Regions from separate parts of the Paenisporosarcina sp. FSL H8-0542 genome, predicted to be linked through region 2. Evidence: riboswitches for the same ligand, from Rfam matches in the RefSeq annotation. Region 2 holds a riboswitch; the other holds the start of a gene.
The links. A riboswitch is a leader RNA that binds a small molecule or an ion and turns the genes downstream of it on or off. The one in region 2 is predicted to bind lysine.
Positions count from the first base shown of each region.

Region 1: it holds a riboswitch for lysine, as region 2 does, so the genes downstream of both, MHH33_RS06865 (aspartate kinase) here and MHH33_RS02010 (amino acid permease) in region 2, are expected to answer to the same signal.

Region 1 is NZ_CP152050.1:1,279,973-1,287,505, reverse strand. It holds gene MHH33_RS06880 (succinate dehydrogenase cytochrome b558 subunit) at 5-616, opposite strand; gene MHH33_RS06875 (YslB family protein) at 892-1,305, shown strand; gene MHH33_RS06870 (DnaJ family domain-containing protein) at 1,393-1,764, opposite strand; gene MHH33_RS06865 (aspartate kinase) at 1,824-3,047, opposite strand; lysine riboswitch at 3,151-3,330, opposite strand; gene uvrC (excinuclease ABC subunit UvrC) at 3,419-5,209, opposite strand; gene trxA (thioredoxin) at 5,308-5,622, opposite strand; gene MHH33_RS06850 (electron transfer flavoprotein subunit alpha/FixB family protein) at 5,973-6,947, opposite strand; gene MHH33_RS06845 (electron transfer flavoprotein subunit beta/FixA family protein) at 6,985-7,533, opposite strand, start outside.
Region 2 is NZ_CP152050.1:380,945-388,477, reverse strand. It holds gene MHH33_RS02040 (hypothetical protein) at 1-28, opposite strand, end outside; gene MHH33_RS02035 (GNAT family N-acetyltransferase) at 54-458, opposite strand; gene MHH33_RS02030 (hypothetical protein) at 542-1,051, shown strand; gene MHH33_RS02025 (DinB family protein) at 1,062-1,544, opposite strand; gene asnB (asparagine synthase (glutamine-hydrolyzing)) at 1,688-3,535, shown strand; gene MHH33_RS02015 (MerR family transcriptional regulator) at 3,593-4,357, opposite strand; lysine riboswitch at 4,539-4,720, shown strand; gene MHH33_RS02010 (amino acid permease) at 4,826-6,226, shown strand; gene MHH33_RS02005 (hypothetical protein) at 6,248-6,415, opposite strand; gene MHH33_RS02000 (YjcZ family sporulation protein) at 6,830-6,994, opposite strand; gene MHH33_RS01995 (YebC/PmpR family DNA-binding transcriptional regulator) at 7,528-7,533, opposite strand, start outside.

The DNA of each region.
Region 1 (7,533 bases), 900 kb from region 2:
CTTATTACACGAATGCAAGAAGTGCACGAACGCCGATTACTGTCAATGCTAAGAAGATACCGATCGTCACGTAAGTTGAAATTCGTTGTGACCTAGGTGATTGAGTGATACCCCAGCTTACCAAGAATGACCAAATACCGTTAGCTAAATGGAATGTTGCAGATACAACACCAACCACGTAGAATACAAACATTAATGGATTTGCTAATATATCAGCCATCATGTCAAAGTTAACTTCATCAGCACCAATTGCTTTTTGGAATCGTGTCTCGAATAAATGCCATGCGATAAACACGACTAGAATGACCCCGGTAATACGTTGCAAAACAAACATCCAGTTACGGAATGTACCATAACGCTGTGTGTTATTTTTCGCAGTAAAGGCTATGTACACACCATAGAACGCATGGAACATCAATGGAATGTAGATGACAAACCATTCTAAAAACAATACGAATGGTAAACTTTCCATGAAGTGAGATGCTTTGTTAAAAGCCTCTTCTCCTCTTGTAGCAAAATGGTTAACAACCAAATGCTGCGTCACGAACAATCCTACTGGAATGATTCCAAGTAAAGAATGTAAACGGCGCAAATAAAATTCACGATCTTTCGACAAGACTGTTACCCCCCTCAGTACTGAAAATAGGCAGACAAGATCAGACCTTCGTATGGAACGAAAGCAACATTGACTGCATATCTCATCATGGTACAATATTATGACATGTTTATTGTACTCCCATCATAAGGGAGCGTCAAGGCAAGGAAGCCCACTACATAAGGCAATTTAAATCAGGTAAATTCTCGGTGTTGTACTATTTTAACTACCTTGTCCATGAAAAATTCTTATATTAAAAAAGTTTGAAGGCAATTAAGCCAGAAAGCGGGATTCAGATGACAATGACAGAGACAAAAAAGGTACCCACTTTTGGTTACGAATTAATTCGAGATCATGTACTTTCGACAATTTTAGGGAAACACGAAGAAGATATTTTATATTGGGCCGGAAAAGATTTAGCCCGCAAGTTCCAGATGTTTTCCATGGAAGAAACGACATCTTTTTTTCAAGAAGCGGGCTGGGGCATTCTAACACTTGAACAAAGTACAAAAGATGAAGCATTTTATGTATTGACTGGAGAACCCGATGCCCTGCAGTTCGAGAAACGATGTTTCCGCCTGGAAGCAGGATTCCTGGCTCAGCAGCAACAAAAACTGGGTGGTTTTATGACAGAATGCTTTGAAGAAAAACAACTGAAGAAAAACTCCGTTCAATTCCATGTGAAATGGGATCTAAAAGAAAAAGTTTAAAGCTTCACTGACTCGATAGTAAAAATCGAGTTGAAGCTGAAAAGAAAGCGGGCAGTCACTTCCAAATGGAGTGTCTGCCCGCTTTTTTCAATCCCAATTCAATCTGTTATCCAATTGAGACTGATATTGTTTAAAAACATTACTATTTGTTTTGATTCCTTTTTGAGATAACATACGGTTCAATTGGGTGAGTCTTTGATTATATTGCTGTTCAAGTTCTGTTTTTTCGCGTTGTGTGGCTTTTTTCATTTGATGCTCTAAGTCACTCATTTCTTCTTTCACGAACTGAGCTTCTTCATCATGCCCTGAGTTTTTTAAAATGCGCATTACCATACGAATGTCTTCTGGATAATGGGCAAATTCATCCGGCGGTAACGGTTTCCCAGCTCCCGGCAAATTGTCAAACTGTCCATCACGTTGTGCTTTTTTAATTAAATCCTCCACGATATGCCAGTTCATTTATCTCACTGCCTCTCATGATGATTATGAAACTATTTTCATCATATCATGAAATGTTTTTATACTCGAACAACAGCTAATCCAAATTCATCATGCAATGCATTTGTGGCTTGTAGCATCGCACTTTCAGGTACAACAACCGAAACTTTAATTTCCGAAGTACTGACCATTTTCACGGGAATTCCTTCTTTGCGGAGGCGATCGAACATTTGTGCAGCAACCCCTGGATTTGAAACCATTCCTGACCCAACAATCGACACTTTGGCCAATCCAACTTCAAAATTGGTAGATTGGTATCCCAACTCCGTTTTTTTACTTTCCAAGACTTGAACAGTTTCTGCATAATCTTCTTTCTTAATGGAGAAAGAAACACTTGGCTGCACGCCTTCCATAATGCTTTGAACAATGATATCAACGTTTACATGATGTTTTGCAAGAGTAGTGAAAATTTTGGCTAGTGAGCCGTTAAAAGGCACTTCATAGCCTACCGTAACCCTTACAATTTCCGGTTCGAATGCGACACCACGCACTATCAAGTTTTTTTCCATAGTAGGTTCCTCCAATAATATGGTTCCTGTATCTTCACTTAAGCTAGAACGGACACTTAGTGGCATGCAATAATTTTTAGCGAATTCCACTGCCCTAGGATGCAAAACCCCAGCTCCTAAGTTAGCAAGTTCCAGCATTTCGTCATAGGATAGCTCCTGCAATTTTCTTGCCCCATCCACATATCGAGGGTCTGACGTATAGATGCCATCGACATCCGTGTAAATATCACACTGGTCCGCTCCTAGCGATGCTGCAATTGCAACCGCCGTCGTATCCGACCCACCACGTCCGAGTGTCGTAATTTCTCCATACGTATCCATCCCTTGGAATCCGGCTACAACAACCACTTTTCCATCCGTCAAAGCCTGCTCCATACGAACAGTATCTATATGTTCGATTCGAGCATTGCGATGAACGGATTCCGTTCCGATTCCTGCCTGCCATCCCGTAAACGAAACCGCATCTTGCCCCATATGTTGAAGTGCCATTGTCAACAAAGCAATTGTTACTTGTTCCCCTGTTGACAGCAACATGTCCATTTCACGTTTTGAAGGTTCTGCAGATAAATCCCCAGCTAGACTCATTAATTCATCTGTCGTTTTCCCCATCGCTGATACGACTACTACGATTTCATGGCCTTTTGCTGTTTCACCGATTATGCGTTTTGCGACATTACGGATCCGTTCAGTGTTGCCTACGGACGTACCACCAAATTTCATGACAATGCGACTCAATGTAAACTCTCCCTTATTTCCAAAGAAGCTAAAAAAGACAGCCTTATCTACGGGTAATCCGTGAAAAGCTGTCTCCATGCATGCACGTTCAAAAGAAGCGTCCATGTGAGATAGCCCTCCAGAATCGATTAGATTCTGACAATCCTGCATTTATTCAATGCAAAACCAGCACGACATCTGATACAGGATGTCGAACTTCGGCGAATTTCCCTTTCACTTTCCTTCAACGGATCTGTTCATCCTCGAGAAAGCTACTGTTGATTTCCGCGCCTCTATCACCACTTATTCGATGTTTGTTCAAAAGGAAGCGGATGCTCCTTATTGAACATACATCAGTGATTCAATTTCAGTGAGTCAAGAATATCATATACTCACTCTTTTGACAATGACTCATTTTGAAAATATTCAGACATGGATTCCGCGATTTGCAATGGCAAACCTGATTGTTTCAGCTCTTCCACTGATGCTTCTTTGATTCGTTTTACAGAGCCAAAGTGCTTCAACAACATTTTTTTGCGTTTAGGACCGATTCCTTCAAACCCATCCAAAGCGGAAGCAATCGTCTGTTTCCCACGCTGTTGCCGATGGAATGTAATCGCAAATCGATGCACTTCGTCCTGAATCCGTTGTAGCAAATAAAACCCCTCACTTGTTCGTTTCAAGGGAATGATCTGTGGGGGTTCCCCATATAACAACGAAGATGTCTGGTGCTTCGCATCCTTGGCTAATCCTGCAATCGGAATAGACAAACCGAGTTCATCTTCAATCACTTCACGGGCGATTTCCATTTGCCCTTTCCCACCATCAATGACAATTAAATCGGGGAGAGGCAATTCATCCTTCAGCACACGAGTATAACGTCTACGAATGACTTCACGCATGGCTCCGTAATCATCATGACGGGCAGCTGTTTTCGTTTTGTATTTTCGATAGTCCTTTTTATTCGGTCTTCCATCAATAAACGATACCATTGCTGAGACGGCATCTGCTCCATAAATATGTGAATTATCGAATGCCTCAATTCGAAGAGGAGGCGCAATATCCATTGCAATCCCCAGTTCTTCCACTGCACCAATCGTTCGTTGTTCCTGTCGGTCTAGGAGCTGGAATTTTTCACGGATAGCGATTTCTGCATTCTTCGTCGCCAGATCAATCATTTGTTTTTTCTGCCCACGACTCGGAGAAGCCACTTTTACTTCAAGAAGCTGGCTTGCCAGTTGCAAATCCACCGCACTTGGCAAATATACTTCTTTTGGCTTGATATGATTCGGTTTATCATAAAACTGACCGAGGAACGTCAGGAATTCATCTTCTGGATCTTGATATAACGGGAATAATGAAACATCTCGCTCGATTAACTTCCCTTGGCGTACAAAGAATACTTGCACACACATCCAGCCCTTATCGATGGCATAACCAAAAATATCACGGTCGGTAAAATCATTGGTCGTCATTTTTTGTTTTTCCATGACCGTTTCAATATGTGTGATTTGATCACGGTATTCTTTTGCTCTTTCAAACTCTAAGTTCTCTGCTGCCGATGACATTTTTTCCGTCAATTCTTGTTTGACTTGCTGATAGCCACCGTTTAAGAACCGTGTGATTTCATCAATAATTTTTCTGTATGCGTCTTGCTCGATTGTTTTAACGCAAGGAGCTAAACACTGGCCCAAATGATAATACAAACAAACCCGATCTGGTAATGTCGGACATTTGCGTAACGGGTATAAACGATCCAGTAATTTTTTCGTTTCACTCGCCGCATATGCGTTTGGATAAGGACCAAAATATTTCCCTTTATCCTTTTTAACGATTCTGGTTGTAATTAATTTCGGATGATTTTCACCTGTTATTTTTATATAAGGATACGTTTTATCATCTTTGAGCATGATGTTATATTTCGGATCATGCTTCTTGATTAAATTCAATTCCAGAATGAGAGCTTCAATATCTGAAGATGTTACGATGTACTCAAAATCTTCAATTTCCTGGACGAGTCTCTGTGTTTTTCCATCATGACTCCCCGTAAAATAAGAACGCACACGATTTTTCAACACTTTGGCTTTGCCCACATAAATAATAGTGCTTTGGCGATCTTTCATTAAGTAAACACCTGGTTGATCAGGTAAAATCGCACATTTCTGTTGAATTAAATCATTCATCATTTTCATCACCTGTTTAAAAAAACCGGGTGCCCATGGGTACCCGGTTTTAATAATATTTCTTTTACAATATAAGACTAGAACGTCAATTGAAAAGATTATGCGTGTTTGTTTACTAATTCAACCAAAGCTTCTTTCGGGTTGAATCCAACTACTTTATCGACAGGTTGCCCGTCTTTGAAAAGTACCAATGTCGGAATTGACATAATCCCGAAGTTGCTAGCTGTTTCTTGGTTTTCATCTACATCAACTTTTACGATTTTTACTTTGCCACTCATCTCAGCATCTAATTCTTCAAGAACTGGAGCGATCATTTTACATGGTCCACACCAAGGTGCCCAAAAATCGACTAAAACTAAGCCGTCTGAAATTTCACTTGAAAAGCTTTGATCTGTTCCGTGTACAATTGCCATATTAAAACATCCTCCTCTAAATACAAACTCTAAACGTAGTATAGCATGTGGTAAATAGTGCTTCTACTTTTTTGCTCAACCTTTTAATAGCTAAAAATGAACATAATAATTACTGCTCATTCTTTGGAGAAACTTTTTGAAAATGAGAGCTACTTTCAAGATTTTGGAGCAACTAACCAATTCCGTCCTAATTTGAACGAGAGATGATACTTGCAAGTTCGTTCGCGGAAAGGGAACCGCTTCTCGCTCTCTAAATGCCAGTCCCTATGCACTCTCTCGTCTTCTAGTATTCTTTTTTATTGCTAAAACAAAACTCCGCAAGCTTTCGCTTCGCGGAGTCGTAATTAATATTAGTTAGCTTTCATTTTCTTGAATTCTTCAGTCAACATTGGAATGACCTCGAACAAGTCACCAACAATACCATAGTCAGCTACTTTGAAAATGTTTGCTTCAGGATCTTTATTGATTGCAACAATGATTTTCGAGTTTGACATACCAGCTAAATGTTGGATTGCTCCAGAAATACCTGCTGCAATATAAAGGTCAGGTGTTACCACTTTACCTGTTTGACCAATTTGAAGAGAGTAGTCACAGTAGTCAGCGTCACATGCACCACGAGATGCACCAACAGCACCACCTAAAAGATTTGCTAACTCTTTTAACGGCTCAAATCCATCTTCACTCTTCACGCCACGACCACCAGCAACGATAACTTTCGCTTCTGATAAATCTACGCCTTCAGTTGATTTACGAACAACTTCTTTGATGACAGTGCGAAGGTTCGTGATATCCACAGATAAAGATGAAACATCGCCTGAACGACTAGCATCGTGAGCTAAAGGTTCAATATTGTTAGGACGGATTGTAATGAAATCAATACCATCTTTGATTTTCACTTTTTCGAATGCTTTACCTGAGAAAATCGGACGGATAAATACAGCGTCAGCGCCTTCTCCTTCGATATCAGTAACATCAGAAATAAGACCTGATTTTAGTTTACTTGCCACTTTTGGTGACAAATCTTTGCCTAATGCTGTATGTCCGAAAACAACTGCATCTGGGCTTTCACTTTCAACAACTGCCATGAATGCCTGACTGAAGCCATCAGATGTATAAGATTTCAAATGTGGATGCTCAACAGTGACAGCACGGTCAGCTCCATAATGAATCATTTCAGTTGCTAATGATTGTACAGAGTCTCCAAGAAGAACTGCTACAACTTCTCCACCGCCTGAAATTTTCTTAGCTGCAGCGATAGTTTCAAAAGATACATTACGTAAAGCACCTTCACGTGCTTCACCCAGTACGATTACTTTTTTTGTCATGATGTGATTCCCTCCAATTACAAATCTTCAGATTCGATTAAATGACTTTTGCTTCTGTACGAAGTAATTGCACCAATTCTTGTACTTGGTTTGAAAGATCGCCTTGAAGTACGCGACCTGCTTCTTTTTTAGGAGGCAAATAAATTTCTATTGTCTCCGTTTTTGCTTCTACATCATCTTCATCTATGTCCAAATCATCCAATTCCACTTCTTCAAGTGGTTTCTTTTTCGCTTTCATAATACCCGGTAAAGAAGGATAACGAGGTTCGTTCAAACCTTGTTGAGCGGTAACAAGTAAAGGTAATGACGTTTCAAGTACTTCAGAATCGCCTTCCACATCACGAACGATACTAACTTGTGTTCCGTTAATTTCTAATTTAGTAATAGTTGTTACATAGTTGATGTCCAACAAGTCGGCAACACGTGGTCCAACTTGTCCAGATCCACCATCGATGGCAACGTTACCAGCTAATATTAAATCTGGGTTTTTATCTTTCAAGTAATCTGCCAATATTTGAGCAGCTGTAAATTGGTCCATTTCGTCCAAATCATCTTCAGTGTTAATCAGAACTGCTTTATCAGCCCC
Region 2 (7,533 bases):
GACGATTTCGTTTATCTATATTGCTCATCTTTTAAAACATCCTTTGTAGTTAGTTAATTCCATTCAGGTAATGTTTTACGGAATCCATAAAAAGGTCTGAAGCCATGTTGTTCATAATAAGTATGTGATGTGGAGCTTGCCAACATTTCCATTCTGGTTGTTGAGTATTGGTTATGTACAAACTTGAGCAACTGTTGCCCAACTCCCTGACCTCGTACCTGTTCACTGACGAGGATTTCACAAATATAAAGGGTGATTGCTTGATCGGTCATTCCCCTCACATAGGCAACTATTACTTCATTGATTGTTGCAACATATGCAATATTGGAATGATCCCACGCTTTTTTTGTGTCTTCTTCTTTTTCTACAAGATTATTCCATCCTTCTAGCTGGTTCAATTGCTTGATGAATGGATAGTCACTCGGTTTGTATGGGCGGATTAGTATGGAAGGTTTCATGTTATTACCTCAATTTTGTATATGTTTACTTTTTGCATTGTTGTATGATTTATCCATATACTTTAATAAGGGTGGTGCAACAGATGTTTGAGAATGAAAAGCTGACTCTCGGTGTATTTCTTCTAGCAATTTCTGAAGGAATTTATTATACATTCGAGGCAAGGGATTATGTTTATATGGAAGACTACATGATTCACATTTCACTTTTAACCATGGTCATTTTTCAAACGTTTTTTTTGCACGTTTTTCTGGTAGAGTCTACTCAACAAAAACGCAAGAATCGGGTACTTTTATTTCTATACGGGATATTGATTGGTTTACCGATTTACTACTTCATCATACATCCTCAATATTCATTTCATGATGCTCAATTGTTAATTGAACAAAAAGAAAAAGTAGAGCTTCCGAACAAAGACAATGATGAGGAATTCAATGCAGATGATTTTGGATGGAAACACACAAAAAAAGTTCCTACACACGGCAACAATGAACTTTATTTTATCGCGGCTATTAAAGATGAAAAGATCTTATACTACACTTTCAATCCAAGAACAGGTGAATATTTCCTCTTCCATGAAACTAACCCTGAGTAAAATGAGCTACTCAAGGTTTTAAAGTTGCGAGTCCTTTTCTAATCAAATTTGCAGATACCGGTTTTTTCCCTAACTCACGAGACCAAACGGATAACTGGCCTATATGGTGGATTTCGTGCGCAATGGTGTGACGCATCACTTCTCCCCATGTGAGAATTTCGATGCTTCCATCCTGTCTGGTTTCTTGTAATTCGTTCATTTCCATATGGTTATCCCATGCATGGACAAACTCTCTTACGTCTTTTTGAAAGAGTGCATCCAATTCCTTCACCCGCTCCAGACTTTGATACTCGTCAAAACTCTCCTGGAAATCAGGCTTACCTTGCAAGACACGAATCCAGCTCCACTCCACATCGATAATATGGAATAATGTGTGCAAAATCCCCCCCACTCCACCTGTCCGGCCTTTTAATAATTCCTCCTGAGGTACGTCTTCACACCATTTGTACCATTCTTCTCTTACAATCCAGTTGTACTGAAAAAATGTCTTCATCTGTATTCTCCTTTCTCTTTCACTTAAATAAGTAATTCGCCAATCAGTCGATAATTTCCTATCGTATGAGCATTAATGATTTTTTTGCATAGGCTAGAAAGATGCAAATAGAAGAGTTTTAGAGTTAGAAGGGATGAGAATCAATGTGTGGAATTACAGGATGGGTTCACTTTGAACGCGACTTGCGAACACAAGCATCTGTAGTTGAAAACATGACAAAAACATTGGCCAAACGCGGACCCGATGATGAAAATGTATGGTTAGAATCACATGCAGTATTTGGGCACCGACGATTGACAGTTGTTGATCCTATAGGTGGCAGGCAGCCAATGACGAAAGTACAGCATGATACCCGCTATACACTTTGCTATAACGGAGAATTATATAACACGGAAGATCTTCGGAAGGAATTACTGCGAAAAGGCTATACCTTCTCTGGACACTCCGATACAGAAGTACTACTGACTTCCTACATTGAATGGCAAGAAAAGTGTGTGGAATATTTCAATGGCATATTTGCCTTTGCCATTTGGGATGAAAAGGATCAAAAAGTGTTTATTGCTCGCGATCGTTTAGGCGTAAAACCGCTGTTTTATACGGAACATGGCGGGGGCTTGCTTTTCGCTTCAGAAATTAAAGCTCTTCTTGCCCATCCAGATATGAAAACGCAACTGTCTCGAGAAGGATTAGCAGAAGTTCTGGCTGTGGGGCCATCCCGAAAACCCGGTTCCGGGGTATTCCATGGAGTGAAGGAATTGCGACCTGCTCACGCATTAACCGTTTCACGCCAAGGTCTTCGAATTTGGCGCTACTGGAACGTCAAAAGTGAACATCACACAGATTCAGTGGATGAAACGGCAGAAAAAGTTCGTTTCCTCGTAACGGATGCCGTCGAACGTCAACTTGTATCAGACGTTCCACTCTGTTCCTTTTTATCAGGTGGGGTTGATTCCAGTGCCATTACGGCCATAGCAGCCAATCGTTACAAATTAGAAGCAAAAGGACCTCTTCATACTTATTCCATTGACTATGAAGACAATGCCAAGTTTTTTAAAGCGAATGAATTTCAGCCGAATGCCGACGGACCTTGGATTGATAAAGTCGTCAATACATTCGGAACCGTGCATCACTCTTCCATCATTACGCAAGATCAACTAATAGATTATCTGACTGAAGCTGTGCATGTCCGTGATTTACCTGGTATGGCGGATGTTGACTCTTCCTTGTTGTGGTTTTGCAGAGAAATAAAAGAGGATTTCACAGTTGGCTTGTCCGGGGAGTGCGCGGATGAAATTTTTGGTGGTTATCCATGGTTTCACAATGCAAATGATTTAAATGGCACTGGTTTTCCGTGGATGCGCTCCACAACCGAGCGAGTCTCCTTATTAAAAGATGATTGGCGCAAAAAACTCAAACTCGAAGATTACGCACGTCAGGCCTATGAACAGAGTGTTGCCGAAACTCCTCGTCTCGATGGCGAATCAAGTCTTGAAGCAAAACGGCGAGAAATGTTTTATCTGAACATGGTTTGGTTCATGACAACACTTCTTGATCGTAAAGACCGAATGAGTATGGGAGCTAGCTTGGAAGTGCGGGTACCATTTGCCGATCACCGGCTTGTCGAATATGCCTGGAATATTCCTTGGGAAATAAAAATGGCGGGAAATCGGGAAAAAGGTATCTTGCGAAAAGCATTAGAGGGCATGTTACCAGACGAAGTCCTTTACCGCAAAAAAAGCCCTTATCCTAAAACCCATAATCCGTATTACACCGACCGTGTCCAAGGCTGGCTGAAAGACATTCTGATTGACAAAAATTCGATTCTGCATGAACTATTTGACCGTGACCGGTTGAATGAATTGGTTGAGTCGAAAGGAACTGCATTCAAAGTTCCATGGTTTGGTCAATTGATGTCTGGGCCACAGCTTCTTGCCCATCTCGCTCAAATGCACGTTTGGTATAAAGATAACAATATTCAATTGATTGATTGATTATTTCAACGAAAGAAAGAGCAGATTGAAGTCGAATTGACTCAATCTGCTCTTTTGTTATGACTTCATACCGGTATAAATTTGAATGGCATCTCTGAAGAATGCAGCCGTTCCTGACTGTTCTTTATCATAGTAGGCAGTAAAGCGTTCATCATCCACATACATCTGCCCAAGTCCTGCATGTGCTTCCTTGCTATACTTTGGCCAATAGTACATAAGCCATTGTTTATGCAGTTCAGCGGCTTTTTGGGCTTTCTCACTTGCGGGATCTCCCGTCTTGAAAGCTTCCGCTAAAGTCATGGCAATTTCATTGGCAAGCTTTGTTACTTCATCATGTTGTGCCTGCGTCATGTTTTTTAATTTGCTATTTGATTGATTGACCGTGTCATCTCCATATTTCGCACGAATTTCTTTGCCGTATTGTTGTTCATTATCATCTACCATTTTTTGTTTGAAGCCTTCAAATTTCTCATCGTTCGTCATGGTACTTCTCCCTTCTGTTGAAGAAATCGTTTTTTCCACGTTGGCAATCAGTAGATCTAGTTGCTTTCGTTTGTCGAGGAGTTGTGAACGATGATCATTCAAGGCTTTCACACCATCAAATGAAGGATTGTTCACGATTTGTTTGATGTGTTCGAGACTCAAACCTAGTTCTCTATAAAACAAGATTTGCTGTAACTTATTGACTTCCGCTTGACCATATATCCGATATCCTGATGAATTGATTCTCGCCGGCTTGAGAAGATTCATCTCGTCATAGTATCGCAATGTGCGTGAACTGATTCCCGACATTTTCCCTAATTTTTGAACTGTGTATTCCATCTCGTCACCTCCTCTTGATTTCATCGTACACCTTGACGTTGCGTCAAGGTCAATTGGAAAATCTAAAAAACTTGCAATAAGCTGAACTTTCGTACACTACTATAGTAAATCATTTCAATTGACTAATCATTTAAACGTATCTATATTAGTACAGTGAATAAATATAGCCCTCATCAGCTTAAGATGAGGTAGAGATCGCGATAAATAATAGTTACTTGAAAGAAAGTCAGAGAACTGAACTTGCTGATTTCAAGCGAAAGGATTTTTCGCAGAAGCACTGATCGCTCTGATTACTGTTGCTGGGACTGGCACTGAATATGTGCAGAACTGTCAAAGTAATTGACCATGAAAACTATCTTTTTGTCTGATTCGGTTTTTGCACACCGTTTCTGAATGCGTTTTATGTATTTTTTTTTACAAATCATATTTTGGGGGTAGATAGAAGATGAACGAAAGGAGCATATGCTTATGAACACGAACAAAAAACTAGGTTTATGGATTTTAACTGCGTTAGTAGTTGGAAATATGGTGGGATCCGGCATTTTTATGCTCCCCCGCACATTGAGTGAAGTTGCAAGCCCTGCCGGTGTATTATCCGCTTGGTTGATTACGGGATTTGGAGTGTTGATGATTGCACTCGTGTTTGGCAATCTTGCATTGAGAAAACCAAATTTAACTGGTGGTCCACAGATTTATGCAAAGGAATTGTTTAAGCCGGGCAGTAACGCTTCCACGTTGTCAGGATTTATGTCTTCTTGGGGATATTGGATTGGTAATGTTGCTGGTAATGTTGCCATCATCACCACTTTTGCAGGTTATTTGTCCACGTTCTTCCCTATTTTAGTTAATCAGGCTGAACTGTTTACCATTGGTAACTTCACTTTAAAAATGGGGAATGCACTTACCTTTACAGTTTGTACATTATTGTTATGGGGTGTGCATTATATCATCCTAAACGGTCTAGAAAATGCCGGGAAGATAAATTTTGTTGCCACTGCCACGAAAGTAATTGGATTCATATTATTTATTGTAATTGGTCTATTTGCATTTCAAAAAGCGAACATTCTTCCTTTTGTAGCGCCGAGATATGATGAGCTTGGACAATCTATTGGTCTTTTGGGGCAAGTTAATGGTGCAGCAGTAGCAACTCTTTGGGCATTCGTTGGTGTTGAATCTGCCGTAGTATTTGCATCTCGTGCTAAAAAACCAATCGATGTTAAGCGTGCAACGACGATTGGACTACTTATTGCTCTTACCATTTATGTAGGGATCAGCACGCTAGTTTTAGGAATGTTAAGCCATGAAGCACTAATCGCTTCTGATAAACCACTTATCGATGCCATTTCAACTGTGTTGGGACCAGTCGGTGGAAAAATTCTTGCCGCCATCGGTCTGGTCAGTTTATTTGGTTCCACAATTGGTTGGGTTATGCTGAGTGCTGAAATTCCTTACCAGGCAGCTAAACAAGGTTTATTTCTCCCTTCATTCGCAAAAGTAAATAAGAATGGGATACCTGTCTTTTCTTTAGTCATCACTAATTTAGTTGCACAGGTGTTCATATTCTCCACGGTATCAAATACGATAGCAGCCGCCTTTGATTTCATCATTATCGTCGCAACGCTGTCATATTTAGTTCCTTATTTCATTTCTTCTGCTTTCCAGTTGAAGCTGGTCTTTACTGGTGAAACATATAAAAATGGAAGAGGTAGAATTACGGATGGGATTATAGGAGTTCTTGCTACCCTTTACTCCATTTGGGTTATTTATGCAGGTACAGCCGACCTCAAGACTTTTACATTTGGTGTAATCCTATTAGCCAGCGGGATTCTGTTTTACAGTCGAGTTAAAAAAGCAAACAACAACATTTAATACCCAAAACGCCCACTTCATCTATGAAATGAAGTGGGCGTTTTTATGTAAATAAGCTTCAATCATAGTCATACATCCTTCTTCCATTCCATCCTGAAGAAGTGCGTTGGCAACTTCGATAGCTTTCTTGCGGACAGACGTGTCCAGGTTTTTCAATGAATCCGGATAATCATTGTTGTTCCAAGGCATGCGAAAACCTCCTTTTTTTATGTAACTGTTCCCGTAGATCATTTAATCAAAACAACATATCCTGAAACTTTGCAAAAGGAATTTATATTTTTGTGCAACCTGGAATGCGATTCTGTCTACCTGGACACACAAACTATCTACCTGGAGGTATGCTATTTGAAAATACCCCAAACCCTTCGCCACTATGAATGGGAAATGTATTTTATACAACCTGGAATGCGACTCTGTCTACCTGGACACACAAACTGTCTACCTAGACCACATTCTGTTTCCCCAGAAGTAGCGAAGGTGGAGCAATATTCGAGTTTCATTAAAAAAGAGTGCTGTTTAGGCACTCCTTAAATCAGTCGGTATTTTTCAGGGGAAATTCGAGTGTATATAACCATCTTACTTGCGAGAGAATTTCCTATTTTACTAGCATTTTCTATGGTGGAAAGATGCACCGATGATAATTAGTAAAATGAAAAGAACTACAATTATTGCAAAAGTACTCCCGCCTCTACGAGAGCAGTGGTCGTATTGACCACCACATGGTCCATAGCCACCACATTGACCGTAACCGCCGCCGTAATAATCCATGATAAAGTCCCCCTTTCCTTCAAAGATTCTTATATGATATGAAGGGGATGATGAAGGACCTAGGGATTTAGCGGAGTAAATGAGCTTTTTTGTTTACTGAAATGATGATTCCTTTTACAATTTATAGGATATTCTTTGACAAAGACCATTGTGTGTGTAATAATAGTCAAGTTAACATGTAAGGTAACAATTAAGTTTTGAAATTCTGGCATCTACTCGATGTTTTTGATTAAACTTATTCACACTGGCGCGACTATAGGGTCGCAAGGACGTAAAAGAAGGTAGGGTTTACGTTGCTTAAGGAAGACACCCAGTGGACAAATGACCGCGGCACGGAAAGCAAGGAACACTTTCTTAGGAAATTATTCCCCGAATATTCGGGATGAAAAATTATCATTCAGACTTTATGTTATCTTATCTATATAAGGGACATGCCCAATCGGGTATGTCCCTTTTCCAATTTTAATTTGAAATCACAATAAAAGCCGCACCTACTGCCAGGTTCCCCTGGACTCGGTGCGGCTTTCTATTATTTATTC